DNA from 4 places in the Paenibacillus sp. FSL R7-0345 genome. Region 1 is predicted to be linked to each of the others. Evidence: predicted binding sites of a transcription regulator. Region 1 holds the regulator's gene; each other region holds the start of a gene.
What was found. Region 1 encodes Rex, which represses fermentation and respiration genes when NADH is low (regulators of the CRP and FNR family bind a similar motif). Its sites were predicted from a motif close to TTGTGAAATATTTCACAA; they were not measured.
Positions count from the first base shown of each region.

Region 1 (8,315 bases):
ATGCGTCAGGGAGGGCATACTCCGGTCGGGTTTGTGCCGACTATGGGATATCTGCACGAAGGACATGCCAGTCTGCTGCGCAAGGCCGGTGAGAAGAGCAATACGGTGGTCATGAGTATTTTTGTCAATCCGCTGCAATTCGGGCCGAATGAGGATTACGCCTCTTATCCGCGGGATGAGGCACGTGATCTGGAGCTTGCCGAGCGTGAGGGAGCGGATATTGTCTTCATTCCAAGTGTAGAAGAGATGTATCCTCATCCGACTCTTACCAAAATCTCGGTATCCTCACTGACCACCCGGCTCTGCGGCGCTTCCCGCCCGGGGCATTTCGACGGGGTCACCACGGTTGTCAGCAAGCTGTTTAATATGGTGCAGCCTGATTATGCCTTCTTCGGGCTTAAGGATGCACAGCAGGTTGCGGTATTGCGCCGCATGGTATCCGACCTCAATATGAATGTAGAAATCATTGCCTGTCCGATCGTCCGCGAGAATGACGGGCTGGCACTTAGCTCGCGCAACGTCTATCTCTCAGCTGAGGAACGCAGCCAGGCGCTTGTCTTGTCCCGTTCACTGAAGTCTGTGCGCCAGGCTATGGAAGAAGGAACGGTGCGCACTGTAGATGAAGCGCGGAAGCTGCTTATATCCGAAATTTCGTCTGCTCCGCTTGCTGTGATTGATTATACGGAGATTTTATCTTTTCCTGATCTGGAGATGCTGGAGGATGACTCCCCTCTGGCGGCTGCCCAAGGCGAGATTATTATTGCGCTGGCGGTCAAGTTCGGCAGAACCCGGCTGATTGACAATAACGTATTTATTCCGAAGGAGGCTCCCGCCCTTGTTTAGACATATGATGAAGTCCAAAATCCACCGCGCGACGGTAACCGAAGCCAATCTGAATTATGTTGGCAGCATTACGATCGATGAAGATCTGATGGAAGCAGCTGATCTGCTGGAGAACGAAAAGGTGCAGATTGTGGACAACAATAACGGCTCCCGTCTGGAAACGTATGTTATCCCTGGACCGCGCGGCAGCGGCGTGATTTGTCTGAACGGAGCAGCGGCCCGGCTGGTGCAGCCTGGGGATACGGTAATTATTATCTCCTATGCCGTGCTGTCCTCCGAAGAACTGGCCGGCCACAAGCCGACAGTTGTATTTGTAGATAGTGACAATAAGCCGGTCAAGCTGGCTGACCATGAGGTCCACGCGACCATCGCCTGAGGCTGCTGCTGAAGCCCATGTAATCAATGGCAGGGATGAACGGCCCCCACTTTGCGAAAAATGAAGACAGGCAAGCTTAGGCTGATTTCATGTTCAGTAAAGGGGGATGGCCCGATGTTTCAACATTTATTTGCTGAGATGAACAAGATGCTCCAGGAGATTGCCCGCGACTACCCTTCTGCGGACGGGGAGTACCGGAATGATCTGATCCGCAAGTACAACATGCTTCACAGGCTTAGTGACAGGGTGATGGATGAATGGCTGGCCTTTGCCGAGAAGCTGAGTGAATTCCGGGAGCAGACTGATTTACAGCTTGAACCGGAGGAAGAGGCTCCGCAGCAGGAGGCTCCCGAGCTTGCCATGGATTCCTTTGTCCGGGGACAGGGATATTACAAGCTGTTGATGTATGACAAATGCATCCGGCAGTTTCAGGAAGTGATCAGCAGGTATCCTGATAGTCTGGCTGCCCGGCTGTACCTGGCCATGGCGTATTTGCAGGAAGGCGACGGGGAAACGGCCTGGAGCCATCTGAACCATATGCTTACCCTGATCCGGGAGAGGAAGCTCAAAGCCATGATTTATAATGCCCTCGGCTGCATCCGGGCCTCACAGGAGCGTTTCCTGGAGGCGAGTGAACTGTTTGGTTTGTCCTTGCAGCACGACCCGGCTCTGCCGGAGCCTAATCTCAATCTGGAGGTCTGCCGCAAAAAGGGCGGAAAGCTCCAGCTCGGGGAGCAGCTTGTTTCGCTTTTGTAATCATAGTCCATTATTTAGGCGATGCGTCCACTTGAACAAGCGGCTTGCATCGCCTTTTTTCGTAACTTCTGTTATGCTGATAAGGAGTCTCAAGTGAAAGGGAATAGAACTTATAATGAAATTTGCCGTGCTTGATTTTGAAACTACGGGAACCCAATCTGTGGGTGAGATCATCCAGGTTGGCCTTGCCATTATAGAAGAAGACCGGTCTGTTTCCCGGGTATATGGGTCCTACGTCAAGCCCGGAACACCGATTCCTCCTTTTATTACAGGCTTGACCGGCATTACCGATGACGATGTTGCGGATGCTCCGGAGCTGGACGAAATGATGATGGAGCTGGTTCCGCTGCTGGACGATGTTGTGCTCGTAGGGCATAATGTCGCTTTTGATTTCCACTTTTTACAGAATGCCTTGGACCGCTGCGGTTATCTGCCTTTTCAGGGAAGAATTCTCGATACGATTGATTTTCTCAAAATATGCTTTCCCTCGCTGTCCACGTACCAGCTCGGTGCAGTCAGCGCACATTTCGGGCTTACGCATGAGCGTCCGCATCAGGCAGACAGCGATGCGCTGGCTACGGCGCTTGTATTGCTTAAATGCCTTGACGAGCTGTACAGCCTGCCGCTGCTGACGATTCAGCGGCTGAATGAGCTGTTTGCCGGTGAGGACAGCGATCTGGCCTGGTATTTCGACGGCCTGCTGCGTGAAAGGGAGATGGAGACCTTTCAGCCGGAGGGCGAGCTGACCTTTCACCGGCAGCTGGCGCTGGCAGTCGGCGACTGGACTGAGCTTGCTCCGCCGCGCGGGGAGGGTTCCGGCAATCCTTTGGAGAATGTATCCTTTGAGGATTATATGGCCGAGGTAACAACCAGGCTAAAAGATACCTTACCCCAGTATGAGGCGCGGGAAGCGCAGGAAATTATGATTGGCGAAGTGAAGACTGCCCTTCAGGAGGAGAAGCATCTGCTGATTGAAGCAGGCACCGGTACAGGCAAATCGCTGGGTTATCTGCTGCCGGCTATTTATCATAGTGTGCGGACAGACCAGAAGGTAATGGTCAGCACGCATACCATCAATCTGCAGGATCAGCTGCGCGAGCGTGACATCCCCCTGCTGACTACCGTGGTCCCGTTTCCGTTCAAAGCTGCCGTCTTTAAGGGAAGAGGGCACTATTTGTGTCTGCGTAAGTTTGAACATAAAATAAACAATAAAGACTACGTAAGCACCAGGGAAGAAACGCTTACAGCAGCACAAATGCTGGTCTGGCTTACCCAGACGCAGTCCGGCGACGATGAGGAGCTTAATCTCAGCGGCCGGGGCGGCGACTTCTGGGAGAGCGTTGCCAGTGACACTGATTCGTGCCTCGGACGCGCCTGTCCTTGGTTCCGGAAATGCTATTATCACCGGGCGAAGCACGAAGCCGGCATTGCCGATGTGGTTATAACGAATCATTCGAAGCTGTTCGCAGATGTTAAGGCCGGGCATCAGCTGCTGCCTGCCTATGAGCATCTTGTCATAGATGAGGCTCATCATCTGGAGGATGTGGCCGGCAAGCATCTGGGCATGCAGATGAAATATTTCACTGTCGCCCATACGCTGACACGGCTGTATAAGGATAGCCGTAACGGCCAGCTTCCGGCGCTGCGCCAGACTTTACAGTCCTCAGGCAGTGAACAGGCTTCTGAATGGAGCAGTGTCATTGACCGGATTTATCCGGATCTGCTGACCGTCAAGGAGACATGGGATGTACTCAGCGATAAGCTGTTCGGCCTGCTGCCTGACCGCAGTGATGCGGCGGCTGGTGAGGCCGGACAGCTTGTGTCACGCCTGCATCCCGGCAAGAAGCCGAAGGACTGGGAAGAGCTGGCCACACTGGAGAACATGCTGAACCTCAGCCTCAGTGATATTATCCGCAGAGGCGACAAAATGCTCAGCGAAATGCGCGATACGGACAGCCAGTCCTCCTCGGACAGTCTGGTGACCGACATTGGCGGACTGTTTAAAGACCTTGCCTCCATCCGTGAGCAGATCCGCTTCTTTATGGGGCTTAATGATGAGAATGTTGTGTACTGGATGGAGGGCAGCACCAATTACCGGGGGAAATCCCTGCAGCTCTATGCTGTCCCGGTGGATGTCAGCACCCAGCTCAGAGAGCTGTTCTTCGACAAGAAAAAGAGTATCACGCTGACCTCGGCAACGCTGACTGTAGACAAATCCTTCCAGTTCATGGTGGATAATCTCGGGTTGGGCGAGGCTGCACAGCAGGACAGGCTGATGACCGCGCTGCTGCCATCACCGTTTAATTACCGTGAGCAGGCGTTGCTGGTTATCCCGCGTGATTTTCCGAGCGTAAAGGGCAGTATAGGCGATGCCAAATTTGTTGATAAGCTTGTGCACTCGCTGGCAGAAGCTGCTGCAGCAACCAAAGGACGCATGCTGGTGCTCTTTACATCGTATAAAATGCTGAGGCAGGTCTACGATCCGCTCAAGGAAGCGCTGGCTGCAGCGGACATCTCTGTGTTAGGTCAAGGTGTGGAGGGTGGCAGCCGCAGCAAGCTGATCCGGCGTTTTCAGGATAGTCCGGCAGCAGTGCTGCTCGGCACCAGCAGCTTCTGGGAGGGTGTCGATATTCCCGGAGATGCGCTGACCTGTCTGGCCATTGTCAGACTGCCGTTCCAGCCTCCGAACCACCCGCTTGCAGAGGCCAAGTCCGAACTGCTCCAGGCCCAGAAGAAGAACCCGTTCATGAAGCTGTCGGTACCGCAGGCGGTCATCCGTTTTAAGCAGGGATTCGGCCGGCTGGTTCGCACGGCCCAGGATCGGGGAATTGTCATTGTATATGATACCAGGGTAATTGAGTCTTATTACGGCAAGTATTTCCTGTATTCGCTGCCCGGACCCAAGATGGAGCATATGCTGACTGACCAGATGGTTCCGAGAATCGAGGAATGGCTTGAGGGCGGTATTTCTTAAACGCATTCATTTTTTTCTTTATCTAATACCGCATCGTCTTCCATTGAGTCCAAACGGGAGGCGGTGCGGATTTCATACACATCTGAGTTATACTATATTTAGGAGGAGAAGACATGAAATCGGACAAAATATCGGAGGCTGTCGTCCGCAGGCTCCCAGTGTACCTGCGTTTCCTGAATGATCTCCAGAAGCGCGAAATTGCAACCGTTTCTTCCCAGGAGCTGGGACAGAAGCTTGATTTGAATCCTGCACAGATCCGCAAGGATCTCGCTTATTTCGGGGATTTCGGCCGGAAGGGCATCGGTTATGATGTATCTTATCTGATCGAAAAAATCCGCCATATCCTTAAGCTGGACCAGCAGATTAACGTGGCTCTGGTCGGAGCCGGTAATCTGGGCCATGCCCTTTCGAATTACAATGCTTACCTCAAGGATACGATGAAAATCACGGCCGTATTCGATTCCTACGCACCCAAGGTGGGGCAGAAGATCAACTCCCTGACGGTTCAGCCGATGGAGGAGCTGGGCCGGACGATCCGTGAGCAGGGAATCCGGATCGGCATTATCACCGTACCGGACAGTGAAGCCCAGAATGTTGCCGATATCCTGGTGGAATCGGGCATTGAGGCGATTCTTAACTTTGCACCGGTTATTTTAAAGACTCCGCCAACCATCCGTATTCATGCGGCTGACTTTACAACGGATCTGCAGAGCCTTGCTTACTATTTGCATGACGGAAAGGAAGAAATAAAGAATGAGCAGCAATAAAACGATAATCGCGAACGGCCGGTTTCTTGTACCGGGCTTGCTTCAGCCTGTCCTGCGCGGTTACATGACGATAGAAGACGATCTGATCACATACATAGGGAAAGACGAGCCTGCTGCCGAAGAAGGCGTTCTTACGGTTGACGGCAGCCGTCTGCTGTTTATGCCGGGGCTGGTCAATACTCACGGCCATGCGGCGATGTCGCTGCTGCGCGGGTATGGTGATGATATGGTGCTGCAGAGCTGGCTGCAGGAAAAAATGTGGCCAATGGAAGCAAAATTTACCGGCGATGATGTGTACTGGGGGACAGCTCTGTCTGTTCTGGAAATGCTAAAGGGCGGAACAACGACTTTCCTGGATATGTATGATCATATGGACCGGGTGGCAGAGGTTACGGAGCAGTCCGGTATCCGCGGGGTACTGATGCGCGGCGCTATCGGCCTGTGTCCTGAAGATGTGCAGAACCAGAAGCTTGCCGAAGCCGTGGAATTTGCCCGCAACTGGCACGGCAAGGCTGACGGCAGAATTACAGCTATGCTATCGCCGCACGCACCATACACCTGTCCGCCGGACTTCTTTATGAAGTTTGTACAGGCAGCCCATGATCTGGACCTGCCAATGCATACGCATATGTCCGAGACAAGGCATGAAGTGGAGCAGAATGTTGCGGATTACGGTCTGCGTCCGGTGGCGCATCTTGAGAAGCTGGGCATGTTCACCCGCCCTTCCCTGATTGCCCATGGCGTTCATCTGAATGATGAAGAAATTGAAATTCTGGCTAAATACAATGTCGGAGTATCTCATAATCCGGGCAGTAACCTGAAGCTGGCGAGCGGGGTTGCCCGTGTGCCTGAGCTGTTAAAAGCAGGCGTTAAAGTTTCACTCGGCACGGATGGGGCGGCCAGCAACAATAACCTTGACATGTTCGAGGAGATGCGGCTTGCTGCGCTGATTCACAAAGGGGTCAGCGGCGACCCTACTGCCGTACCTGCGCCGGAAGCGCTGCTGATGGCAACAGAATACGGGGCTGCTTCAATCTACCTGAATAACATCGGCCGTCTGGCTGCAGGCATGAAAGCGGACTTCATCGCGATTGATATCGACCAGCCCCATCTTTTGCCGCATTCCGATCTGCTCTCGCACGCTGTGTACTCCGCCAGTGCCAAGGATGTTGAGCATGTCTGGGTTAACGGCAAGCAGGTTGTGAAGCATGGCCAGTGCCTTACACTGGATGAAGAAGAAATTCGCCGCAAAGCGCAGGAGACCTTTGAAAGCCTGCTTAAACGGTAAATTACGCAAGTATGTAAGTCAGTTATTTAGAGGAAAGGGAGCTGCACTTTGAAGAAAAGGAAAAAATGGCTTCCGCTGGCGATCAGTGCGGTACTGCTCCTTTTGTTCGGACTCGGACAGTTCTATGCCTATATTATGAAGGACCAGTGGACTGAGCGCAGCGCAGCCAAGGAAGTGGCCAGAACCCGTGCGGGACTGACTGAGGTGACCAAAGCGCAGAAATCTGTCTGGGACGAAAATTCAGCCTACTGGGTGCTTACAGGCAAGAATGAGGCGGGCACCGAGCTGATGGTCTGGGTACGCTTTACGCTTGACGGCAAGCCGGCAGGCGGGGAGAATGATATTTACGCTGCAGAGCTGGCGCAGGGGATCTCTGAGCAGCAGATCAGTGAGAAGCTGGCCTCCGAGCTGCCTGGTGCGGACATCAAACGGCTGCTGCCGGGCGTATTTAACGGAGAATATGCGTGGCAGGTCTTTTACAAACAGGAAGGACGTTATTATTACCGGTTCTACCGGTTCTCTGACGGTACCTCGATCGGGGACGGTTACAGCCTGCCAAGCCAATAGGACAGCGAGAACAGCATAGGCAGCGGGTGGACGTAACGGTCTGCCTGCTGTTTTTGTTATACCGAAGTATTCTTGGGAATACGATGTGGCATGTGATATTTGATATACAAATAGTATATCAATGATGTTGATTGATTCTTATGCCAACTAATAATAGAGAAAAGACATGAATGATCTCACCATTCATGTCTTTTTTGTCGATATGAAAAAGAAGCGAAGCAATAACCCAAAAATTAGTACCGAAAATTTTAAATATATTCACAATTTTATGCGAAATCGTATATACACTTATGATATACTAATGCTTGTAATTGAGACATGCCAAAGAGCATGCCGGATAATAAACTACCGCTAGACACGCTATCTTATTATTTAATATATTATATTGGCCTACATCTGAGAGGAGGACGTTGCTTGAAAATACGTCTTGTGCCTGTGCTGTTAACGTCTCTGTTGTCCGCGGCGCTGCTGTTTGGAGGCTGGTATGGTTACCGCCAGTTTGCTGTGCAGGAGCCGCTCCAGAAGATTGTATCGTCTTATGAAGGAGTCAATGAATCACATATTAGTATTAAACGCAATGAAGTAACTTTGAAACTTAATCTTGAGCCGGGAACAAAATTGCGTGAGCTTGTGCAGTTTGTTAATACCGAAGGAAAGTCAGCAATCGGCAGCCGTACATTGAGACTTGATGTTGATCAGAACTCCAGTGAGCTCCTTGATGATTATTGGGACAAGGCGATGTTT
Region 1 covers NZ_CP152002.1:4,474,250-4,482,564, reverse strand. Annotated here, with positions in the region: gene panC (pantoate--beta-alanine ligase) at 1-843, shown strand, start outside; gene panD (aspartate 1-decarboxylase) at 836-1,219, shown strand; gene NST84_RS19275 (tetratricopeptide repeat protein) at 1,334-1,975, shown strand; gene dinG (ATP-dependent DNA helicase DinG) at 2,091-4,949, shown strand; gene NST84_RS19265 (redox-sensing transcriptional repressor Rex) at 5,063-5,716, shown strand; gene NST84_RS19260 (amidohydrolase) at 5,703-7,004, shown strand; gene NST84_RS19255 (DUF5590 domain-containing protein) at 7,053-7,571, shown strand; gene NST84_RS19250 (hypothetical protein) at 7,986-8,315, shown strand, end outside.

Region 2 (8,315 bases), 260 kb from region 1:
TGCAGCTTGCGTACAATCGTATAGATCGGCAGCATCAGCGCATTATTCGGAATCAGCATTCCGACCAGTACAAACGAGTACAGCAGTATATTCCAGCGTCCGTGGCGCATCCGGGTAACCGCGAAGGCGAACATACCGGCCAGGATAATCGACACCACCGAGGCAAAGACCGAAATATATAGGCTGTTAAAAAAGTACGTGCTGATCTTCGCATTGACCCAGGCTTCCACATAGTTATTAAATACGAACTCCTCCGGAATGCCGAAGGGGTTCAGGGCTATCGAGTTATTGTCCTTTTTTACAGAGGAGAACAGGACAAACAGGAACGGGAACAGCACAACCAGCAGGTAGCCGAGCAGCGCGGCATGGGGCAGACTTTTTCTGAGAGCACGCGGCATCAGTATTCAATCCTTTCACTACGCCGGTTAAACAGCAGCTGGTACACCACTGTCACGATAAGCGTAAATACGAAGATCAGGACCGCAATGGTATTGCCGTACCCGTATTTAAAGTTCGTGATTGCATACTTGATCATATAAGTTGCCATTACTTCAGTAGAACCGGCCGGACCGCCTTTGGTCATAACGATGACGATATCGGCAGCCTTCATTGCCCCGGCAATGGAGAGCATAATCACCACTGAAATGATCGGCACAATCAGCGGCAGGGTGATGCGTGTAGCCCGCTGGAAGCCCGTAGCGCCGTCAATCGCCGCAGCCTCCTCAAGCTCTCCCGGAATGGCCAGAATCGCCGCCAGCACCATTACAATGTAGAACCCGGTCCATTGCCACGCATTGGTGATCAGAATCGACAGCATGGCAAACCGTTCATCGGACAGCCAGTATACCGGATCTATGCCAACCAGGCACAGCAGCTTGTTAAACAGGCCGATGTTCGGCTCATAAATGAAGCCCCAGAGGATACCGATGACCGCCGTTGACATAATAGAAGGCATAAATACTGCCGTTTTATACAAACCCTTGAGTTTCTTGACGTTGGCAATCAGCAAGGAGAAAAGAATAATAAGCGGAACCTGGATAAAAACGGAGAACAGAATGAACCATCCGTTATTCTTCACCGATACCCAGAAACGGTCATCGCCGAGTGCCTTTTCATAATTCGACAGGCCGGTCATTTTAACCGTGTCGGATACACCGTTCCAGCTGGTCAGGCTGTAATAGACGGAGCTGAATATGGGATAGATAAAGAAGATCAGGAATAAGGCAAGTGCAGGAAGAACGAACAGGATAAAGACGAGCGGATTTCTGAGCGCTTTATTCATAACTACCTCCGATGCTTGAGATCTGGGCGCCAATCTTTAAAAAAATGTACCCTGGAGCAGCCACCAGGGTACATTTCAATGGTTGCCTACTCCACAGCTGCGTTCGCTTCTTCCTGAATCTTTTGCAGCTCTTCGCCCATCTTCTCAGGAGTAGTCTGGCCGCCGATCAGCTTTTGAATCTGGATGTTGCTGATCTCGGTGGTCACATCAGCCTGAACTAGCGAGTCAAACGCCGGGAAGGAGGATGCGGAGTTATTCAGCACCGCCACGATTTCTTTCATCAGATCATCAGTAATATTCGCATCAAGCACCGTCTGATCCAGCTTCATTGCCGGCAGGACGCCATCCTCAACCAGACCGCGCAGCTGCATTTCTTCGTTGTACATATTTTTAATGAAGGATTTCACAGCAGCCAGCTGGCGCTCATCCTCACCTGCCGAAGCAGAGAAGCCGTAGCCGTTGTTCACATCACGCATCAGCGCTGTCTGGTCACCTGCTCCGCCGTCAACCGCCGGAATGTTAAAGAAACCAACCTTGCCGATCAGGCCTTCACCGGACTGGCCGGCTTTGAATACGGAGGATTTCCATGTTCCGTCATACATCAGAATCGCTTCACCGCTGGTGAATTGAGTCGTATATTCAGCATATTCGAAGCCGAGCTCGCCTTTTTTGAAGTAGCCTTTATCGACCCACTCCTTGTATTTGGCAAAACCTTTAACCACATTCGGGTCACTCCACTTTGCTTCTCCGGTCGCGAACTTCGCTGTAACATCAGGTCCGGCATAACGGGACCACAAATGGTTGGCCAGCATCAGCGGTACCCAGCCTGCTTTGGAAGCACCTGCCAGCGGCACTTTGCCGTCCGCTTTGATATCAGCCAGCTGCTGCTCCAGCTCGGCGAAGGTGGCCGGTGCTTTCCAGCCTTTGCTTGCATAGTATTCTTTGTTATAGAAGAAGCCCTCTCCTGAGCCGCCGATCGGCAGTCCGTAGATTTTACCTTCATAAGTAAACGGGTCCAGATTAGAGAATTTGTCCTTAATGCCCAGCTCCTCCAGAATCGGAGTCAGATCCAGCAGCTTGCCTTCCTTTGCATAAATCTTGGAGTCCGGGCTGCCGAACAGGTCGAAAATTTCCGGCGGGTTGCCGGCGGCCATTTCACCGCGCAGTTTCTCTTTGCGGTTCACATCGGAATCTACGCCGTCGAGCTTAAAGGTCAGTCCGGGAACTTCCGCCTGCACCTTGCCGACAACATCCTCCAGTATGGCCAGACGCTTTTGCTTGTCGGCACCAACCTGGGTATGGCGGATTGTCATTTCAAAAGGCTCCGTGTTCGCAGGCTCTTCTGTAGCAGGGGCGTTCGTTGCGGCCGTTCCGCTGTTTGTTGACGCGGCTTCTCCGTTGTTACCTGCATTGTTATTGTTGTTACCACCGCAGGCAGTCAACAGTGCAGAACTGACTAGCATCAGGGACAACAGCATTGTTATACTTTTTCTCATTACGGGTGACCCTCCCTATTTAATGATTTCCCTTACACCTCTTATTATAAAAAACCCCTTTTGTAATCGTAAGGTTAACATTCATCTACAACAGGGATAAAAACGTCTAATGTAAGCGAATACATACCATTTATCTTACATCACACGTAATTTAAGATAACATACTTTTACATTTTCAGCTGAAAAAAACCGTCAAAACGTCATATTATCTATACATTACTTTTGATTTTTTGTGCAAAATATTCCCTAAGCTTGTCTGAATAGGAGCTTCGTTCTTCTGCCGTAGCCATTATGGCTTTTGAAGTGTAGAGCTGATCGTTCTTGTAGCGCGGAAATACGTGCAGATGATAATGCCATACATCCTGGTTGCCTGACGGCTCATTATGCTGCCGTGAGGAGACCCCGTCACACCCGTACGTTTTCTTCAGCGCTTTTGCCACTTCAATTTCCAGCCTATGTATCCGGTCGGAGAGTTCTCCTGTCAGACTGTAAATATTCTCAATATGCCTATTGGGAATAATAAGTACATGTCCGCGATTGCCGGGCCACCAGTGTGAAGCAATAAATGCGGTAACGAGCTCGTCATGGTAAAAAATGTCTGACTGCCTGGAAAGAACATGCTCATTTTCGGTCCCTTGTACAAGCAGGCAAAAAGGACAATGATAATCTTGCGGTTCATGGAAATAAAGATTCATTTTGCTCTCTCCTAACGGATCGTGATTAATTAGTCTAGCTCCATATGTGATTCAATGCCTAATATACTATGAGTTAACTTAATCCAACATGAGCTTTATTGCCTCTTCTGCCGCCTAGCAAAAAGCCGTCCCACAGCATGCTGTCTGCTGTCAGGTACGGCTTCATTCATCAGTATTCATTATTTTACCAGCGCTGATTCTTTGCGTCCTTCTTCAATCAGCCGGTATGCGCGCTGCACTTCCTCATCGCCCGGTGAAGGTACCCCTTCAAGCTCATAAGGGCGGCCAAGCTCTTGCCATTTATAAATCCCCATCTGATGATAAGGCAGGATTTCAAACTTCTCAACCCCGTTCAGGGTTCCGATAAAACGTCCAAGGTTAAGCAGATCTTCTTCCTTATTATGAATGCCGGGTACATATACGTGGCGGATCCACATTTTACGGTTATGATCAGACAGCCAGCGGGCCAGCTTCAAGGTACGGTCGTTGGACTTTCCGGTCAGCTTAATATGAGCTTCATCGTCAATATGCTTCAGGTCCAGCAGGACAAGATCGGTAACATCGAGCAGATCGCTGATCTTTGAACCGTCATTGTAGCCGTTGGAATCAAGAGTGGTATGCAGATTCCAGCGCTTCTTAACTTCAGTAAACAGCTGCTTCACAAAATGCGCCTGCAGTGTAGGCTCACCACCGGATACAGTAAGTCCGCCGCCGGAAGTCTTATAATAATTCAAGTAAGGCTCGATTTCCGCTAATACTTCTTCGAGTGTCATTTCCTTGCCTTCGTTCAGTCCCCAGGTATCGGGGTTATGGCAATACTGGCATTTAAGCAGACAGCCCTGCATAAAAAGCACGAAGCGGATTCCCGGGCCATCCACCGTTCCAAAGGTTTCTAATGAGTGGATATGTCCTTTAACCATATGAGGTCATCCTTTCGAAAAAAAACTTAAAATTTTAATGAATTCCAGACAAGAGTTTACCGCCCTCTTGCAAGGGCGGCAGCTCTGTAGTTTATTTCAGTTTCTGATGTCCAAGAACAAATCTTACATCGAAGAGTGGAACGTACGGTTGATAACGTCCAGCTGTTGTTCGCGGGTCAGCTTGATGAAGTTAACGGCATAGCCGGATACACGAACTGTCAGCTGCGGGTAGTTCTCTGGGTGATCCATAGCATCGATCAGCTGCTCACGGTTAAATACGTTAACGTTCAAGTGCTGAGCGCTATTGTGGAAGTATCCGTCCATCATGAATACCAGGTTGGACTTACGGGATTCTTCGTCTTTACCCAGCGCCTTAGGAACGATGGAGAATGTATTGGAGATACCGTCCTGTGCATCGGAGTAAGGCAGTTTGGCAACCGAGTTCAGGGATGCAAGTGCGCCCTTCTTGTCGCGTCCGTGCATTGGGTTAGCACCTGGTGCGAATGGTTCGCCTTTTTTACGTCCGTCTGGAGTAGTACCAGTCTTCTTACCGTAAACAACGTTCGAAGTGATTGTCAGTACCGATTGAGTCGGAACAGCATCACGGTACGTTTTGTTTTTGCGGATCATGGTCATGAAGGTTTCAACCAGCTCAACTGCGATGCTGTCAACAGCGTCATCGTTGTTACCGTAGCAAGGGAATTCACCTTCAGTTTCGAAGTCGATGGCAATGCCTTGTTCGTTGCGGATTGGTTTAACCTTAGCGTATTTGATCGCGCTCAGGGAGTCAGCAGCAACGGACAGACCAGCGATACCGCAAGCCATTGTACGCAGAATGTCACGGTCATGCAGTGCCATTTCGATGCGTTCGTAGGAATATTTGTCATGCATGTAGTGGATGATGTTCAGGGTGTTAACGTAAGTCTTAGCCAGCCACTCCATCATTGGTTTGAAGCGTTTCATTACTTCGTTGTAATCCAGATACTCGGAAGTGATTGCAGGATATTCAGGACCTACCTGTGCACCGGATTTCTCATCCACACCGCCGTTGATTGCGTACAGCAGGGCTTTTGCAAGGTTAGCACGGGCTCCGAAGAACTGCATTTGTTTACCGATGCGCATTGGGGATACGCAGCAGGCAATCGCGTAATCATCACCCCAGTAAGGACGCATTACATCATCGTTCTCATATTGGATCGCACTGGTTTCGATAGATACCTTGGCACAGAATTTCTTGAAGCCTTCAGGCAGTTTCTCGGACCAGAGTACAGTCAGGTTCGGTTCCGGTGCAGGTCCCAGATTGTACAGGGTGTGCAGGAAGCGGAAGCTGTTCTTGGTTACGCGGGTTGTTCCATCTTCAGCCATACCGCCGATGGATTCTGTTACCCAAGTAGGGTCGCCGGAGAACAGTTCGTTATAGTCAGGCGTACGCAGGAATTTCACGATACGCAGCTTCATTACGAAATGGTCAACGATTTCTTGTGCCTGCTCTTCTGTAAGAGTACCTTCTTCGAAATCACGTTGTGCATAGATATCAAGGAACGAGGATACGCGTCCCAGGGACATTGCCGCACCGTTCTGCTCTTTAACTGCTGCCAGGTAACCGAAGTATACCCATTGAGTAGCTTCTTTGAAGGAGTTAGCCGGTTTAGAAATATCAAGACCGTGAGCGGCAGCCATTTCTTTCAGTTCGCCCAGAGCGCGGATCTGCTCGGACAGCTCTTCACGCAGACGGATCACATCTTCAGTCATGGAATCAACTTCAAGCTCAGTCTGTTGCTGTTTCTTGTCTTTGATCAGGAAATCAATACCGTACAGAGCAACACGGCGGTAGTCGCCGATGATGCGTCCGCGGCCGTAAGCATCAGGAAGACCTGTGATAACGCCGGATTTACGCACGGCTCTCATATCAGGTGTATATGCATCAAATACGCCTTGGTTATGCGTTTTGCGGATATTCGTGAACATTTCGACAATGTTATTCGGAAGCTCGAAGCCGTAAGCCTTAGTAGCATCGATCATCATCTTGATGCCGCCGAACGGCTGGATGGAACGTCTGAAAGGAGCATCAGTCTGCACGCCTACGATTTGTTCCTTGTCCTTGTCGATGTAGCCTGGTGCGTGGGAAGTGATAGTGGAGACAGTATCCAGGGAAACGTCCCATACGCCGCCTCTTTCTCTTTCTTCCTTGCTCAGCTGGGAAATGATCTTCCACAGTTCAGTGGTGTTGCTTGTAGGACCTACGAGGAAATCTTCATTTCCTTCATAAGGCTTAATGTTTGTTGAAATAAAGTTGTTAACGTCAACTTTCTTGGCCCATTTGCCTTTTGTAAAACTTCTCCAACCCGACTTTACTTCTTGTACATCTTTTTCAATCACCGACATGCTAAATCCCTCCATTTATATATTTATTATATTTGTAGAGATCGCGGGCTTGAAGGTTGATCCCGTGTCTCGTGATCCCAAAGATATGGTTGTTATAAAATTCACAATCGCACTTTCATATCTCGGGCTCGCTGTTTATATAAACATTTTAGTTTATTTTCTGAAAAAGGACTGTGACAAATATCACCTTTCCGGTGATATTTGTCACTACCATCCAGTCCCATATTATCCTTTAAACATATTATTCGCCACTCAACACCTAATTAGACGTCAAATCTTCCGTAGAAGGCATTGCGGTATACGTCAGCCAGCTCACTTACCAGCGGCAATTTAGGGTTAGCAGTTGTACATTGGTCTTCAAATGCACGGTCAGCCAGGTAATCTACACGGGATTCGAAATCCTTAGGATCAAAGCCCAGGGCAGAGAACGATTCTTCGATACCGAGCTTCTTGTTCATGTCGCGGATCGCATTGATCAGGCTTGTTACGCCCTCTTCAGTAGTACGGGCCGGCAATCCCAGAATACGGGCGATTTCGGCATAACGCTCATCAGCTACAAAGTGCGAATATTTAGGGAACGAAGCGAACTTCGTAGGCTTCTTGGCATTGTAACGGATAACGTGAGGCATCAGGATCGCATTGGTGCGGCCATGTGCGGTGTGGTACTGTCCGCCCCATTTGTGCGCCAAGCTGTGGTTGATGCCCAGGAATGCGTTAGCGAACGCCATACCCGCAAGTGTCGAAGCATTGTGCATTTTTTCACGGGCAACTTTATCTGCCTGCAATGCGGATTTTTCCAGGTACTGGAACACCAGCTGAATCGCCTTGATTGCCAGACCGTCGGAGTAGTCGCTTGCCATTACAGATACATAAGCTTCAATAGCGTGAGTCAGTACGTCCATACCTGTATCAGCAACTGCAGTTCTTGGCAGGCTGTATACAAATTCAGGATCGATAATCGCAACGTCTGGAGTCAGCTCATAATCAGCCAGCGGATACTTGGTGTTGTTACCGGCAGTTTTATCTGTGATAACTGCGAACGAGGTTACTTCTGATCCGGTACCCGAAGTAGTCGGAATGGCAACGAATTTCGCCTTTTGACCCAGGGTAGGATATTTGTATACGCGTTTGCGGATATCCATGAATTTTTGTTTCAGGTTGTTAAAGTCTACATCCGGGTGTTCGTAGAACAGCCACATGCCTTTGGCAGCATCCATTGGGGAACCGCCGCCGAGTGCGATGATGCAGTCCGGCTGGAATCTGTTCATCATAGCTGTACCTTTTTCAACGGTTGTAGTCGATGGATCCGGCTCAACTTCCGAGAACACCTCAATAGCTACAGGAGTCTGGCGCTGGCGCAGGTAGTGCTCAACTCTTTCCACGTAACCCAGTTTAACCATCATAGGGTCAGTAATGATTGCTACGCGTGTAATGTTAGGCATTTTAGCCAGGTATTGTGTGGATCCTTTTTCAAAGTAAATTTTGTCAGGTACTTTAAACCATTGCATATTCACGGTACGACGGTTCACCCTTTTCA
Region 2 covers NZ_CP152002.1:4,737,689-4,746,003, forward strand. Annotated here, with positions in the region: gene NST84_RS20560 (carbohydrate ABC transporter permease) at 1-398, opposite strand, end outside; gene NST84_RS20565 (sugar ABC transporter permease) at 398-1,282, opposite strand; gene NST84_RS20570 (extracellular solute-binding protein) at 1,369-2,778, opposite strand; gene NST84_RS20575 (HIT family protein) at 2,988-3,473, opposite strand; gene pflA (pyruvate formate-lyase-activating protein) at 3,653-4,393, opposite strand; gene pflB (formate C-acetyltransferase) at 4,517-6,778, opposite strand; gene adhE (bifunctional acetaldehyde-CoA/alcohol dehydrogenase) at 7,042-8,315, opposite strand, start outside.
Region 2: a site for Rex is predicted at 6,868-6,885, ahead of pflB (formate C-acetyltransferase). Genes of this name have one in related genera too.

Region 3 (8,315 bases), 270 kb from region 1:
GTCCCCGATGGCGCCGTGTGTCGAAGGAGAATTCACCAGAATACGTCCTGTCTGCAGGCGGTGCGAGAACTTCATGATAACTTCTTCATTATTGGAGTGAATGGCCGAGCTGTGGCCCATGCCGCCGAATTCAACGATTTCCGCAGCGCGTTCGATACCCTGATCCGCATTTTTCACTTTGTAGCAAGCCAGAACCGGGCTCAGCTTTTCAGCGGACAGCGGGTATTTAGTGCCTACGCCTTCGATTTCAGCAACCAGAATCTTGGTGCCGGCTGGTACCTGGATACCACACATTTCAGCGATCTTCACAGCGGATTGACCTACGATTGCCGGGTTAACTGCGCACTTCTCTACATTCATTGCACCGTTAGTCAGCTTGGCAGCTTCATCTTTATTGACGAAGTAGCAGCCGTTCGCAATCATCTTTTTCTTCACCTGGTCAAAAATAGCTTCTTCAATAATAACAGCCTGCTCGGAAGCACAAATCATACCGTTATCGAATGTTTTGGAAAGGATAATGTCGGTTACAGCCTGGTCAATGTCAGCACTCTTCTCAATGAAGGCAGGTACGTTACCAGGGCCTACGCCGAGAGCCGGCTTGCCGCAGCTGTAAGCTGCTTTAACCATTGCGGATCCGCCTGTTGCCAGGATCAGTGCAACGTCAGGGTTGTTCATCAGTGCATTTGTCTTATCCATGGTAGGAAGCTCGATCCATTGGATGAAGTTCTCAGGAGCTCCAGCTTTTACACCTGCATCATGAAGGATTTTGGCTGCTGCGGCGCTACACTCTTGCGCTGAAGGGTGGAAACCGAATATAATAGGGTTACGTGTCTTAGCGGAAATCAGTGCTTTAAACATCGTGGTGGATGTTGGGTTGGTTACCGGTGTGATACCCATTACAATTCCGACTGGTTCGGCAATTTTCTGGAAATTCTCGTAGGCGTTATCCTCAATAACTCCTACGGTTTTGTCATACTTAATTCCGTGCCAGATATATTCAGTTGAGAAGATGTTCTTCGTAATTTTGTCTTCGTACACTCCGCGGCCTGTTTCTTCGACAGCCAGTTTCGCCAGGTACATATGTTTGTCGAGACCTGCCAATGCCATTGCATGAACGATTGTGTTGACCTGCTCCTGATCCAGTTCCATGAACGCATCCAGGGCTTTCTTTGCTTTATCCACCAAAGTCTGAATGTATTCTTCAGCGGTGGTTTGTTTCACTTGGGCGGCGACTTCGTTCTTAACTGCCATCTCCCTCGTCCTCCTGTCAATTTTTAGGTTGTTTTTCTCTACACATTTATCTTAACACATCATTTCCGTCTTGTATAGTGAATTCTTTCACAAAGTATAAAGTTTTTTTGATTCGTTTTCAAAGCGCTTTCATTCTATCATAATCAGGACTATTACCCACTTTTTATGTATTTTCCTTGGTTATATTTAACTCGTGTGGCTTTTCATGCTCCAGTTTCAGTGCTTTTACATGCTCTGGATGCCCCTGCTTTGTCACAATTTGTCCTGATTTGACATGGTGAAGAAAAAGACCGGCAGTCCTCCAGGGTCGGAGGATTTGCCGGTCTTTTGTCTGCACTAACCCGCTATCTGTCTGCTACTCAACTGTAATAGTATCGAAGAATTGCTCCTGGACCGTTTTGGCTGCGGCATCCAGCTGGGCTTTGGAGTCCGTTCCTTTTTTGGAGAACAGCTCCTGGATCACGTTGGACATTGTTGCATAGTAGTCCTGGGTGTTGTACTGGGCCTCCGGCTTTCCGTCAAGCAGAGCCATAATCTCCGGGTTGTATTGATATACGATGTCCGAATACTTGTCATATACTGCTTTGGTTTTCTTGCCGAACTCGGAGTCAGCAGCATAGTAGTCCAGAAGCGGCGGGATAAAATATTTGCCGTCCGCCTTGCGCTGCTGTAGGATCGCATCAAGCGCATCCAGGCCCTTATCCGAGAAATAATCGAACGTGATATAACGGAACGCCATTTCCTGCTCATCCTTGGAGGCGTTCGGATTGATTACGAGATAATCCCCGCCGAGTACACCGGTGTGCTTGCCGCCCTTTTCAGCAGCAGGCATCGGGTAGGTCAGCACATCCGCCGGCTTGAGTCCGCCCTGGTTCAGCGCCTGCTCGATTACGCCGTCGGAGCCGGCCATAACCATCGCTGTACGCCCCTGCTGGAATGCGCCGACTGCATCGCCCCAGCCCAGTGCCCAGTCCTGCGGAATCGCTTCGGCTTCCCATCTCAGCTTTTTATAGAAATCCAGCGCCTTAACGCCTGCGTCTGAATTGAAAGTGGCTACTACCTTGCCGCCATCTACGTTCTGGATCTCCCCGCCAGCCTCGAACAGGAAGTTGGTCCAGTTCCAGCCCGCCTCGTTGCCTTTACCCATTGGTGCAATGCCGGAAATGCCTTTCTTCGCATCGGCAACACCTTTGGCGGTATTCAGCATGTCATCCCAGGTCCAGTCCATCGGCGGAACGGCGACACCTTTATCGTCCAGCATTTTTTTGTTGATCATGGTTGTAGTGACGTAGCCCTTTTGGGTTACACCGTACATTTTACCGTCAATCAGGAACTGGTTCTGCAGCACGGGATTGATCTGCTCCTTGTACTCATAAGCGTTCCAGAGGTCAGTAATATCGGCCGCCCAGCCCTTTTCCACCAGGAATTTCGCTTCCGTCGCATACGTGTTGAAGAAGGTCGGGGCCTCATTGGCCGCCATTTTAATTCCGATTTCACTGACACTGTACTGCCAGTCGTCCTTAATGATCTCTACATTCGGATACTCTGTCTGGAACCGCTTGATCCGGTCGTCTTCCTGTGCGCGCATTTCGGTCAGGTCCGGGGTCGGATAGTGGATTTTGATTGTTACTTTTCTCTGGGTGATATCATCCGCAGGCGCATCTGTCGCAGCAGTGCTGTTATCTGCAGCTGTAGCTGCCGGCGCCGGAGTCGCTTCCCCTCCTGTATTCCCCTGGGCATTTCCGTTGCTGTTATTGTTGCCGCCGCAGGCGGATAACAACGAGCTCGCCACAAGGAGGCCTGCTAATACGCTGGAAAATTTACGCATTGAAACTCCCCTTTTCAATTCATAATTAGCTTACAAATTCATCTTAAAAGAGAAACCGTTTACAAACGAGGTGTATTTATATTCCTTTCATGTGCAGGTTTACGATCGTGTGGATTCTCATGTTAAGCGCAGCACTCAGCCCTCTAGCCTTTTACTGCAGACAAAGCTACACCGCGCATAATAAACTTCTGGAATATCAGGAACACAAGAATCGGCGGCAGCGACACGAGAAAAAGAATGGCAAATTTGATATTCGTATTAAGCGCCTTCACGCTGATTACATATTTGTAGATCGCAGTCGCCAGCGTATATTTTTCCTCGGAATGCATGACCAGTGACGGCCAGAACCAGTCGTTCCATGCAGTGGAGAAAATAAAGATCGCCAGCGTGGCAAAAATCGGCACCGACAGCGGAACAGCAATCGCGAAAAAGCTTCTCGGCTCCGAGGCCCCGTCGATCCGCGCCGCTTCAAAGATCTCCGGGTGGATCCCGTCGAAGAAATTTTTCAGCAGCAGAAAATAAAACGTGTTCGCTCCCGCCGGCAGCCAGAAAGCCGCATACTGGTTCAGCAGGCCCAGCTCCTTCAGATTTACAAAGTTTGGAATCATATAGCTCGTCGCCGGAATGAACAGCGTCATCAGGAAAAAGAAGTAGAACGCTTTGCGGTACGGCACGTTCATCCGCGAAATGCTGAACGAGGCCATCCCGAGCACAACCAGCGTCATAACCATATTTCCGGCAAAAATATAAAGTGTGTTCTTGAGGAATTTCAGCAGATCAATATAATTCACCGCATCCTTTAAATTGCCGAAATGCCACTCCTGCGGAAAAAAATGCGGCGGAAACGAGTTAACCTCGACATTTGATTTCAGCCCGTTGAACATTGTCATCAGGATCGGATACATCATCGTGAACACCATTACGGCAATGCACAGCACCATAATACCGTAGACAACCTTATTGCCTGTCTTTTTCAGATCGTGCTCGGACAGAATGCCTCTCTCTGCGCTCTTCATCCTAGTTATCCTCCTTATTCAGCCTGAACTGTAAAATGCCCAAACCGCCAAGGACGATAAACATCAGCATGCCCAGCGCCGTGGCCGTGCCGTAATCCAGTCTGGTAAAAGCATACTTTACAATCAGCAGCGCATAGGTTAGCGTTGTCTTGTTCGGCCCGCCGTCCAGCAGCGCCAGCTGGGACTGATACCCCTGCGAGGTCGCGATGATCTGCAAAATCAGCATCAGGATGATCAGGTTGCGCAGCGACGGCAGCGTAATGTGGCGGATCCGCGCCCACACCCCGGCTCCGTCAATCTCCGCCGCTTCATACCAGTCACGCGGGATGCTGAGCACAGCCGCCAGGTAGATCAGCATCCCCGAGCCGAACTGCTGCCACGTCTCCATAAAGACAAGTGAGAGCATCGACCACCTGCTGTCCGTCAGGAAAGGGATCTGATCTGCCCCCATAGTACCAAGCAGCGCATTAACAGGACCGACAGGATCATACAGCCACCGCCACAGCCCGTAAAGGACCACCGCCGGCATGACATAAGGCAGATAAGCCGCCACCCGGACGAAGCCGCCGAACTTCCGCAGCTCAGAGATCGCAATGGCGAAGGCAATCGGTACCCAGAAGCCGACAACCAGACAGAGCAGCATGTAGTATAGTGTGTTCTTGATGGCGATCAGCACATCGGGGTCGCTAAGGGCTCTAGCATAATTTTCAAAGCCGACAAAGCTGTTTCCTTTAACAAAATCCACCGTGTAGAAGCTGTACAAAAAGCCTTTAAAAATAGGCACCCACATAAACATGATGAAAATAACAATCGCGGGGACGAGGAACATATAGCCCCAAAAATTTTTCTTCCAGCGGTTCTGCTTATACGGCCTGCTCTCAAGCTTTGCCGGCAGCTCGTCGTGAAGTGCAGCGGTCTGATTCATCTGGCTCCCTCTTTCCTTTCGTCTTCAAGCACTTTGACAAAGTGCTTCCTACCTTAATTGTAGGAAAGGCGGGGGGGGGCTGCACATGTGTATATCTACCGAAGTCATGAGTGTTCTTACTTCTTCAGCTCGCTCGGGCTGATGCCGTAATATTTTTTGAAAATCTTGCTGAAATGCTCCGGCGACTCATACCCGACCCGTTCAGCAATTTCGTAGCGGCGCAGATCGGTATGCAAAATCAGCTCCCGGCTCTCCTCCATCCGCAGCTTAATTACATATTCCCACAGGTTATGGCCTGTATTTTTTTTGAACAGATAGCTCAGATAGTTGGGGCTGACATGATTTTTTTTGGCTACCTCATGTATCGTTAGACCCTTCTGGGCGTAATTTTCATTGATATACTCCTTCGCCTTCTGGACAATCAGATTGCTGCGGGTGTGCAGCTCCTCGGCGGAAGGCTCACCGTCACCGGTATAGCTGGTCCAGTTAAAGTCCCCGTAATAGAACACATAATGGTCATTGTGCTCCCTGTTCCAGAGGATGGCCCGGGACGCCTGGCGGTTCAGCACCGCCATAAACGGCAATCCTCTGAGAATCTGGCTGATCCCGATGACCGCATTCAGGTGCAGATATTTGTGGATGTTAAAATAAAGGCTGCGGCCCAGCACATCCAGCCTGCTGACCTGACCGCCCCCGGACTCCTCGTAGCTTTTTTCGTCCCACTGGATGATTACAGTGATTTCCTCCTCCGGCGAGTAAAAGGCCGTCGAGTCCCATCCCTGGTTCAGCAGCTCTTTCGCAATGTTAAGCGCGCCGTAGCGCAGCAGCCCGCGGTCACGCGGGCTGTAATCGGCACTGCTGTCAGTGCCCGGAAGCGGCAGCTTAATCTTGAGCACGGCAAAATAAGGGCCCTGCAGCTTCAGCTCATCCAGCTTGCGCATAAGCTCTTCGCCGCCCATCACGGCAGCAGAATCGGCAAGCAGCCTGTTCAGCACCTCGCTGTAGGCAGGCAGAGGCTCCTCGAGCCGGAAGCTATCACCGGGTCCGGCCATGAAACCGGCGAGCTCGGGCGAAGGGCGGTCCATTTTGAGCAGCACATTCCGTACCGAATCCAGAAACTGCTCGCTGTTCAGCGGCTTGATCAGGTAATCCTTTGCGCCCAGCCTGACGGCCATTTGCGCATACTGGAACGTTTCGTGGGCCGAAATGACAATTGCCTGCACCCACGGCTTCGCCAGCTTGGCATGCTGCATCAGCTCGATCCCGCTCATCGCCCCCATCTGGATGTCGGTGACAATCAGATCAACCTCCTCCATCCGGATACAGTCGAGCGCCTCGAAGCCGCTGCCCGCCGTATAAATATTGCCGATATCCAGTCCGGAGGAAGCAAGCAGACTGCTGAGGCCTTTACAGATAAGCGGTTCATCGTCCACAACCAGAATATTGAACATTTGCGGATTCCCCCTTCTATTCTTGAACTTCTGTTTTGGGCAGCAGAACGGCGGCAACCGTTCCTCCTCCGGCACGCGGTCTGTAGGTGATACCGTAATCCGGGCCAAAATGCAGCTGCACACGCTGGTTAATATTGCGGATGCCGTAGCCGCTGGCCGGATTCGGGCTCTCATCATAAAGAATCCGGGTGATCGCCTCGTAGTCAGCCTGCTTATAGCCATTGTCTTCTATTGTAATCAGCACTCTGTCCTCCATAGCGGCTGCAGTGATGATAATTGCCCCGTCTTCCTCCATATTTTTGACCCCGTGGATAATGGCGTTTTCGATCAGGGGCTGAAGGGTGATTTTGGGAATCAGATTGCTTTTGGTTTCCGCTGCAATGTTCCAGGTCACTGAGAACACGTAATCGTAGCGGTGCTGCTGCAGCTTGATATAGGCGCTGGCGTGCTCCAGCTCCTCCTCCAGCGTAATCAGCTCCCGGCCGCGGCTGAGGCTGATTTTCATCAGCTTGGATAGCTCCTTGATCATTTCCGCGGATTCCACGTTGCCTTCCAGCGAGCTTTTCCAATAAATACTTTCCAGAGTGTTATACAAAAGATGCGGATTAATCTGCTGATACAGCAGCTGCAGCTGGGACTCCTTCTGTTTCAGCTCCATCTGGTATTTGTACATGATCAGGCCGTTCAGCCTGCGCGCCATATCATAGGTTGAGGAGATCAGCACGCTGACTTCGTCATTGCTGCCGCGTTTCGGTGTTTCCGGCACCCGGTTGCCCGGCTCATACTTACGCACAAAAAAAGCCAGCTTCTGCAGCGGTGTCATCAGCGAACGCCAGAAATAGGTGATAATAATCAGACCGAATAAGGCGTAGGCCACGGTTATGTACTGAATGACTCTTTTCATCTCGTTCTGCTGCTGAAGCAGCGCTTTTACCGGGATCTTATAGACCAGCTTCTGCCCGAGCATATGGTTGTTGTTCACCACATAAATGAAGTCGTCGGTAATCACGTCCACCGTTCCTTCCGGATCGCCAGTCTCGGCCCCCTCCGGCAGCCCGATAATGTCGCCTATGGAATTCGTGCTTGATGCCAGCACCCGGTTGTTCATATCTGTCAGGTAAATTTCCCCGTCCGGCAACGAAATCGACTTTAGAGATTCCCCGATCTTGGCCTCCATCTTCGTCACTACGAGCACGCCTATTGTTCCGGCACCAAGGTAAATGTTATTGACCGCCCGCACATACGTGAGCGTCTTCTGGTCCTCAGCCTGCGGGCTGAGCCGGTCCATGAACATCAGGTTGCCCCGGCCCTTTTGCTCCACTGCCTGCCTGAACCAGAACGGCTCCTCTTCCTTCGTAAAAAAATAAACCCCCGCCTTCTTCACCTGCGGAAAATTGGGGGCGAAAAAATAATAATTGTTCGGATCGTATACATACAGAGAGTAATAAATGGCATCTCCGCGCTCTACCCCCTGCGAGTAGCTGCCCAGCAGCTTTTCTATCGTTTCATAGCGCTCCACCCGCTCCATGATGGGATCAAGCCCGCTCATGTTCAGCTGCTGCAGAAACGGATTCTGGATCACCGTCGACGTTATTTTGTTAACGGTATCGATGTCCCTGTTGATGATAGCGAAATTCTGCTTGTTCAGCTCTACATAAGCATTGGTCACATGACGCTTCAGAACCTGCTCGGCCTTGTAATTGCCGTAACTGTTAAGAATCAGAATTGGGGTAAGCATAATGACGAACAGCAGAATCAGCTGCTGCTTGACGTTCAGCCGGACAATCGGCCTGATCAGTGCGGACCACACCCTGTAACCACCTCCAGTTTCAATAATATAACAA
Region 3 covers NZ_CP152002.1:4,746,101-4,754,415, forward strand. Annotated here, with positions in the region: gene adhE (bifunctional acetaldehyde-CoA/alcohol dehydrogenase) at 1-1,251, opposite strand, end outside; gene NST84_RS20595 (extracellular solute-binding protein) at 1,607-3,079, opposite strand; gene NST84_RS20600 (carbohydrate ABC transporter permease) at 3,223-4,095, opposite strand; gene NST84_RS20605 (sugar ABC transporter permease) at 4,097-5,020, opposite strand; gene NST84_RS20610 (response regulator) at 5,137-6,471, opposite strand; gene NST84_RS20615 (histidine kinase) at 6,488-8,209, opposite strand.
Region 3: a site for Rex is predicted at 1,327-1,344, ahead of adhE (bifunctional acetaldehyde-CoA/alcohol dehydrogenase). Genes of this name have one in related genera too.

Region 4 (8,315 bases), 2.6 Mb from region 1:
CGGCCTGCTGCGTATTCTGGAGAAATCCGGCCAGGATTCGGACCAGTTCCAGAAGCTCGTAATGGCGGTCCAGCAAAAAGCCGATCATTATCAGCAGCTGCTCAACCATTTGCATCAGATCGAACAGCTGCAACAGCTTGACATTACGCAGGAAATGCACTGAGCGTGCGCTTGAATTGAATATCTGTACAGCATGAACCCGCAGCCTGCCTGAATCCCGGCTGCGGGTTTTTGCGGCCGTCCGGCCGGATGACGGTATGACAGAGACACTGATTATGCTATAGTTAACAGTAAGCTTTACGAAGTGACAGCAGACCTGAAAGGGAGTACTTCATGACACAATTTGTCTACAAGCAGATTATTGATGACCTCAAAATGAAAATTTTTGCCGGAGCATACCCGGATATGCGCCTGCCCGACGAACGGACGCTCAGCGAGACCTATCAGGTCAGCCGCAGCTCAATCAAACGTGCACTCGCCAAGATGGAGAGTGTCGGCATTATTTTCAAAAAACGGGGCTCAGGCACCTTTATCAATCCCTTGTACATAAAAAATGAATCGATTTTCAATTATGAAGGCTCTAATCTGGGGGTGACCGATAACTTCCAGATGCATGGCACGAAGCCCAAGGTTAAGGTGCTGAATTTCGAGGTCATTCCTCCGACCAAAGAGCTGCAGCGGGATTTGTTCCTCGGGCCCCATGATTTTGTGTATAAAATCGTCCGGCTCCGTCTGTTCGACGATGAACCGTTCATGATTGAAACCGGTTATATCCCGATCAAAATTGTCCAGGATCTTAACCAGACGATTATCGAAGGCTCGATCTTCAATTATCTGGAGGATTCCCGTAATCTGGCGGTGACCAAATCATTTCTGTCCGTGTTTGCAGAGCCGTCCGAGGCCAATGACCAGGAGCTGCTGCACCTGTCGCCGAATGAGCCTGTCAGCATCATGGAAGGGATTTTCTTTCTGGATAACGGGACTCCGCTTGAATTCTCGCATATGAGATTCCACTACAAATATCTGAAATTTAATACTTTTGTATCGGTCACTTGACCGCTGGTCCGGGAAATTTCCCGGACTGTTTTTTTGTTGGCTGGGAGAAGAGAGGCAGGAGGATTAAGGCGCAGAAGTAAAGATGCCGAATTCGGCTGTGAAAACAATCGTCGTGCCGGTTGAAGCCAGCTCTGCTGAAGCGAGGCCGATCTCACCGTTCATCAGTGTCACAATCCGCCTGCAGATTGCGAGACCAAGTCCGGTGCCTTCTGTCTGACGGGTTATATTGTTATCTGCACGGTAAAAGGGAAGGAAGAGCCGGGATTGTTGTTCAGGAGGTATGCCGCTGCCGGTATCCTGTACACTAAATTGCAGCCGGACTGTATCAGAAGAAGCCGAAAGAAGATGTACTGCAACCGAAATGCTTCCTGCTTCGGTGAATTTTACCGCATTCCCCAGTAAATTCAGCAGCACCTGCCGCAGCCGGCCATCATCTCCGGTTACAAGCTCTGGAATGTCGGAGCCGATAGAAACGTTAAGCTGAAGCTGCTTGTTCCAGATAGCCGGAGTAAGCAGCTCCAGTGTCTCCGCTATGGATTCCCGCACACTGAACGGCTCAGCCAGCAGCTGTCCGAAGCCGGACTCCAGCTTGCTGTAGTCCAGAATGTCGTTGACGATCCGCAACAGGGACTTGCCGCTTTTTTGGATGGTGGAAACGTACTCCTGCTGGTGGTCATCCAGCCCAGTTGCGGCCAATAGCTCAGCCATGCCCAGCACGCCGTTCATCGGCGTTCTGATTTCATGATTCATCATGGCGATGAACTCATTTTTGGCCTGGTTGGCCAGCTCCATGGCTTCTTTCTCAATGAGCAGATGCTTTTGTTCATTCAGCAGCTGTCTCTGCACCGATAAGGAAGGGAAAATCACTTCTTCCGGAGAGTGATACCTGTAGAGGGGCGATTTAATAAACTCCAGGTCCATCATTACATACTCATGCTCTCTCATGAGTTCAGTCTGCAGGGAAGCAGAGATAGCAAGTGCATTATAGGCGCATACAGAGACCATTCCATATTCACGGACAAAACAGCAGGTCTGCCGCTCATAATTCATCAGGTTGCCGCGGATTTTATCCTCGCCATGCTCTCCCCAGGTCATCACATTAGCCCACGTACGCAAAGAAAGGCCTTTATGCTGAAAGGTTCCCGTTACATCCTCAAAGTGACTCACAATATGCTCAAAATCAAAATCTCCCCGGGAGCCGTAATAATCAATGTTGTTTGCATAATGCAGATATTCAAGCTGGTCAGAAGGGAGGAATTCAGCCAGTTTATTTAAGATAAGCTGATAAGTGGCTGCTTGCTCAATGAACAAAATATGATGGCCAAGCTCAATGGCAGTTGTAATATAAGTCAGCGCATTATCAACATAACGATCGTAATCCTCGAACATATAGATGATATGTCCCCCGTCATTAACGCTTGTCAAAGAATTTAACATGATTGTCTGTGTACTCATAACTATAACTCTCCGATCTCAGCATTTAATTAACATTATAGTTTAAAATGTCGTCCCAGTCACTTCAACGCAGCTTCGAGTCTAGTGCGCTAAATGTTATTTATTTCGCAACTCAGTACTTTTAGCGGATGATAAAAATTGGGAAAATACATGAAAAAGAATGGTTTTGTCTATCGATTACCAGGATATTTCATACTATGTTCAAAATTTCACAAAATTGGACCGTATCACTTGTCTAAAAGGTTGTATTTATTTTTATCAGAGGTATGATGTACCTGTAGAGAGAAAAGATTGGAAATTATAATTACAATCAATTAGGGAGTGGAGAAAATGGGATTATCGACCATGAGTGTTGATTATTCATCAAAAACGTATCTGGAGAAGCTGGATGCTTACTGGCGGGCAACAAACTATATTTCCGTAGGACAGCTGTATTTAAAAGACAATCCGTTGTTAAGAGAACCGCTTAAGGATGCCGATGTCAAAATCAAACCAATCGGACACTGGGGCACTATCCCCGGCCAGAACTTCATTTATGCCCATCTCAACCGTGTAATTACTAAATATGATCTGAATATGTTCTATATTGAAGGACCGGGTCACGGCGGCCAGGTTATGGTGTCCAATTCCTATCTGGACGGCAGCTACACTGAAATTTATCCGGAAATTACCCGGGACATCCCCGGCCTTAAAAAGCTGTTCAAGCAGTTCTCCTTCCCGGGCGGCGTAGCTTCCCATGCTGCACCTGAAACACCGGGATCAATTCATGAGGGCGGCGAGCTGGGCTATTCCTTGTCACACGGCGCCGGCGCTATCCTCGACAATCCGGACCTAATCTCCGCAGTTGTCATCGGTGACGGCGAAGCTGAAACCGGACCGCTGGCTGCATCATGGTTCGCCAACCGCTTCATCAACCCTGTTACAGACGGAGCTGTGCTGCCGATCCTGCACCTGAATGGCTTTAAGATTAGCAATCCAACCATTTTGTCCCGCCAATCCAAGGAAGAGATCACTGCTTACTTCACGGGCATGGGCTGGGAACCGTTCTTTGTCGAAGGCGAAGATCCGGAGCAGATGCACCCTGAAATGGCTAAGGCACTGGATACAATCGTTGAACGGATCGCTGCCATCCAGAAAAATGCGCGGGAAAATAATGACCTTACCCGTCCGCTATGGCCGATGCTCGTCTTCCGTTCCCCTAAAGGCTGGACTGGACCGGCACAGTGGGACGGCGTACCGAACACGGGCTCGTTCAGGGCCCATCAGGTACCGATTCCGGTGGATCAGAAGAATATGAAGCATGCTCCGGCGCTGCTGGACTGGATGAACAGCTACAGACCGGAAGAGCTGTTCGATGAGAACGGCCGCCTGTTTGCCGAAATTGCGGAAATTCTGCCTACTGGCGACAGACGTATGGGCATGAACCCTGTTACCAATGCCGGTAAGCTGATCAAGGACCTGAACTTACCTGACTTTACCGACTATGCACTGGACAATTCTGTTCCGGGTCAAGTTGTAGCACAGGACATGGCTGTTCTCGGTAAATATCTGAAAGAGGTTGTCCTGCGGAATGAGCCTGACCGCAACTTCCGGATCTTCGGACCGGATGAAACGATGTCCAACCGTCTCGCGCCTGTATTCGAAGTAACCAAACGCCAATGGCTGGACCAGGTTAAGGAACCAAACGATGAGTTCTTGGCTTCCTACGGCCGTGTTATCGACTCCCAATTGTCAGAGCATCAGGCGGAAGGCTTGCTTGAAGGGTATGTGCTGACCGGACGTCATGGCTTCTTCCACAGCTATGAAGCGTTCCTGCGCGTTGTGGATTCAATGATTACCCAGCACTTCAAATGGCTGCGCAAGGCAACCGATCAGGGCTGGCGTGCCGATATCCCTTCACTGAATGTCGTGGCAACCTCGACTGTATTCCAGCAGGACCACAACGGCTACACTCACCAGGACCCCGGTCTGTTAGGCCACCTGGCTGACAAAAAGCCGGAATTCATCCGTGAATATCTGCCGGCGGATGCCAACTCCCTGCTGGCTGTATTCGATACTGTGCTGAATGACCGCCAGAAGATCAATCTGATCGTCTCCTCCAAGCATCCGCGTCCGCAGTGGTTCAGCGCAGCAGAGGCGCAGGAGCTGGTTGATAAAGGGCTGAAGATTATTGACTGGGCAAGTACTGATAACGGCGGTGAACCGGATGTGGTCTTTGCTTCCGCCGGTACAGAACCGACGATCGAAAGTCTGGCTGCCATCTCCATTCTGCATGAGAAATTGCCGGAGCTGAAAATCCGTTATATCAACGTAGTGGACCTGCTGAAGCTGAGAAGCCAGAAGCTCGATCCGCGCGGCTTGTCCGACGAAGAGTTTGATCAATTTTTCACAAAAGACAAACCGGTCATCTTCGCTTTCCACGGCTATGAAGGCCTGATCAAAGACCTGTTCTTCGACCGTCGCAACCACAACCTGCATGTGCATGGCTACCGCGAAAACGGCGACATCACCACTCCGTTCGATATGCGCGTGCTGAACCAGATGGACCGCTTCGACCTGACAAAGGAAGCTGTACTGAGCCTGCCGGAGTCCGACGAGCATACTGCCATCGCCGCTGAGATGGACGCCATGGTCAAGAAGCACAATGCCTTTATCCGTGAAGAAGGCATCGACCTGCCGGAGGTTGAAAGCTGGGTCTGGAAGGGCTTGAAATAAGTTTGGTATATTGGTTTGAGGCCTGCTCCCTTGTTGGGGGCAGGTTTTTTTGTTCAAGGCAAAAGTGGAATGCGGAATGCTGCTAACGGACCGTACAGCCTTTATTTGCTGTGTGGAGAGCATTTTCATAATCTAACGGACCGTAATGCTCTTATTGCTCCTATATGGGTGATGATTAGAAGCAAAAATTGACAAATAAGCGCACTGGAGTCCGTTAGCCTGACAAAAATGGATTTTCAGCAGAAATAAGAGCGCTGGAGTCCGTTAGAGCTTGGTGCAGGCTGGCTTGCAGCACTATAGGAAAAATTTGCATCCTATTTCCAGTAGAAACGTAGTAGCCGTTATACAGACTTATGGAATTAATTTACTATAATACCAGCATTACAAAAGGAGGCTGTACATGAACTTGAAAAGAATGTTTGCATTATTCAAGCCGCCGGTTATTTGTCTGACGGCTATTCTATTACTACTCTCCGCCGGATTTCCTGCGTATGCGGCAGAAGGAGGAGGGCCGGCTAATGATGAAAGCCCTTCCGGAATCAGGTTGTCTGCACTTGAAGCCGTTATTGATTCTTACATAACCCCTGCCCGTATGGTAACTACTGCTGCCCTATCCGTTGCTGTTGTCAACAACGGCGAAACTATTATTAACAAAGCCTACGGCTTAGCGGATGTGGAACACAATGTCCCCGCTGATACGGATACAGTATTTGAATGGGGCTCCGTCACGAAGCTGCTGGTCTGGACGAGTGTGATGCAGCTGGTGGAGCAGGGGAAGCTGGATTTGCGGACAGATATCCGCGAGTATCTCCCGGAAGGCTTTTTCAAGAACCTGAAATATGATGAGCCGATTACGCTGCTCAATCTGATGAATCACAATGCAGGCTGGCAGGACCGGTATACAGGTTTATATTATTCGCAGGAGGAAGAGGTTCCCGATCTGGCTGAGGCGCTGCGTATCTTTGAACCACGGCAGGTTTATAAACCAGGCACTATTGTAGCCTACTCCAATTACGGCGCTGCCTTGGCAGGCTACATTGTGGAGCAGCAGAGCGGACAGCCATTTTATACATATGTTAGAGAGTATATTTTTGGGGTGCTGGGGATGAACGCTACTTCCTTTCACCCGACGATGCAAGACAACCCGGCTGTTGCCGCCGCAAGAGATAAGGTCCAAGGCTATACCGCTGACCGGAAGCTGATAAAGAAGAATAGAGCCTATATGGGGATTTATCCGGCAGGAGGTGCACTTGGTACTTCAGCAGATGCTGCAAAGTTCATGGCTGCGCTTATGCCGCCGGCAGGCAGCAAGAGTCCATTGTTTCAGAGTAATGCAACACTTGAGCAAATGCTGATGCCAAGCCTGGCATATGAAGGCACTAATGTGCCGAGAATCGCCCACGGTTTTTTTGTAAATCAGCATGCAGTCCGGACACTGGAGCATGGCGGCAATACATTAGCTTTTTCAAGCAGCTTTGTAATAGATCCTGTTTCCGGGTTCGGAATGATTGTCATGGTTAACCAGCAAAATGAAGGCCAGTATTGTGTCGGGCTTGTTGACAGAGTCTTTGGTACTTACACAGCAGAGGCTTACACAGGCGAAATGCCGGACAGCTCGGAGGTAGAAGGGACCTACATACGCGCACGGCGGGTAGTTCAGGGATTTGGAAAAATGTTTGAATATCTCAATCTGGCTGAGCTTAAAGCGGTCAACAAGCGCGTGTATAACTGGAATGGAGTGCCCTCTAACCAATATGCACCCGATGCCTATGCCAAGATATACTCTTCAGGTTCCGAGTACTTTGTAAGAGATAACCAGGGGAAGGTTGTCATGCTCTCAACCCCTTACAGTGATTATTTACCGCTTACAGGCTTCGCGGCCCATAGTACCGGGATCTCCCTGATTGTTCTCGGACTCGGGGCAGCACTTAGCATAATTGCACTTGTTATTGATGTAATAAGCTGGATCATACGCCGTTTTAAGAATGTGAAGAAGCCTTTATCCGGGATCGATAAATATCATTTGGGCGTTAGCCTGACCGGTCTTCTCATTGTTCTAAACAATGTAGTGATGATAAACCGCAGCCTGAATTACACTTCATACGCTTTACTGCGCGTTCATCTTATATTTAACATGCTCTATGTTCTGCTGGCCGCCGGATACATAGTAATGCTTCTCCTGAGGCTGCGGCGCTCGAACAGCAAAAGAATGAGAAAAGTAATGTACGTGCTGTCCGGCCTGTCGGCTGTATTATTCAGCGCGCTGATCATCGGTTGGGATTTGTACTTTTAGCATGCGGGGCGGATGCATAGTTCAGACTGCGGCTGGTTAAAATTAGGTTGCAGATTTTTTTGAAGAGTGGTTGACACCGTTTTCAGCTTGTGTTAAATTGTTTCCGAGGCTTGTTACCGGTAATGCGGGCAAAACCACAGTGGAAATGATTCTGTCATGTCCATTGTTGTTTTGCCCTTTTTTGATTCCTCAAACACAGGTGGGTTTCTAGTGATCATCAAACAAATTTTTAACAACAACATCGTCAGTACGCTTGATGACAAGAACCAGGAGCTGCTGATCCTCGGCCGGGGTATCGGTTTCCAGTTCAAGGCAGGCGACACGATCGATGAAGGGCGGATTGAAAAAATCTTCCGTCTGCAGGATGCCTCCATCTACGAGCGCTTTAAGGCGATTGTTACCGAGGTGCCGATCGATATTTTGCAGGTGACGGATGATATTGTCAGTCTGGCACGCATGCAGCTGAATAAGCAGATCAGTGACGGGATTTACGTATCCCTGTCGGATCATATTAACTTTGCCGTTCAGCGGATGGCCCGGGATCAGATTGTCCGTAACCCGCTGTCGTGGGAGGTGCAGCACTTCTATAAGGCTGAGTATGATGTGGCCAAGGAAGCGCTGACGATTCTCCGGGAGCGGCTGGGGATTGATTTTCCGAAAGAAGAGATTTGCAATATTGCGCTTCATTTCATAAATGCTGAAGTCAATGATTCGATGAACGATGTGACGCATCTGATGCAACTGCTGCAGGAGATTATGAACATCATCAAATATCATTTCAGTGTGGATCTGGATG
Region 4 covers NZ_CP152002.1:1,913,275-1,921,589, forward strand. Annotated here, with positions in the region: gene NST84_RS08050 (methyl-accepting chemotaxis protein) at 1-163, shown strand, start outside; gene NST84_RS08055 (GntR family transcriptional regulator) at 334-1,056, shown strand; gene NST84_RS08060 (ATP-binding protein) at 1,120-2,511, opposite strand; gene NST84_RS08065 (phosphoketolase family protein) at 2,842-5,226, shown strand; gene NST84_RS08070 (serine hydrolase domain-containing protein) at 5,627-7,519, shown strand; gene NST84_RS08075 (PRD domain-containing protein) at 7,730-8,315, shown strand, end outside.
Region 4: a site for Rex is predicted at 2,709-2,726, ahead of NST84_RS08065 (phosphoketolase family protein). Genes of this name have one in related genera too.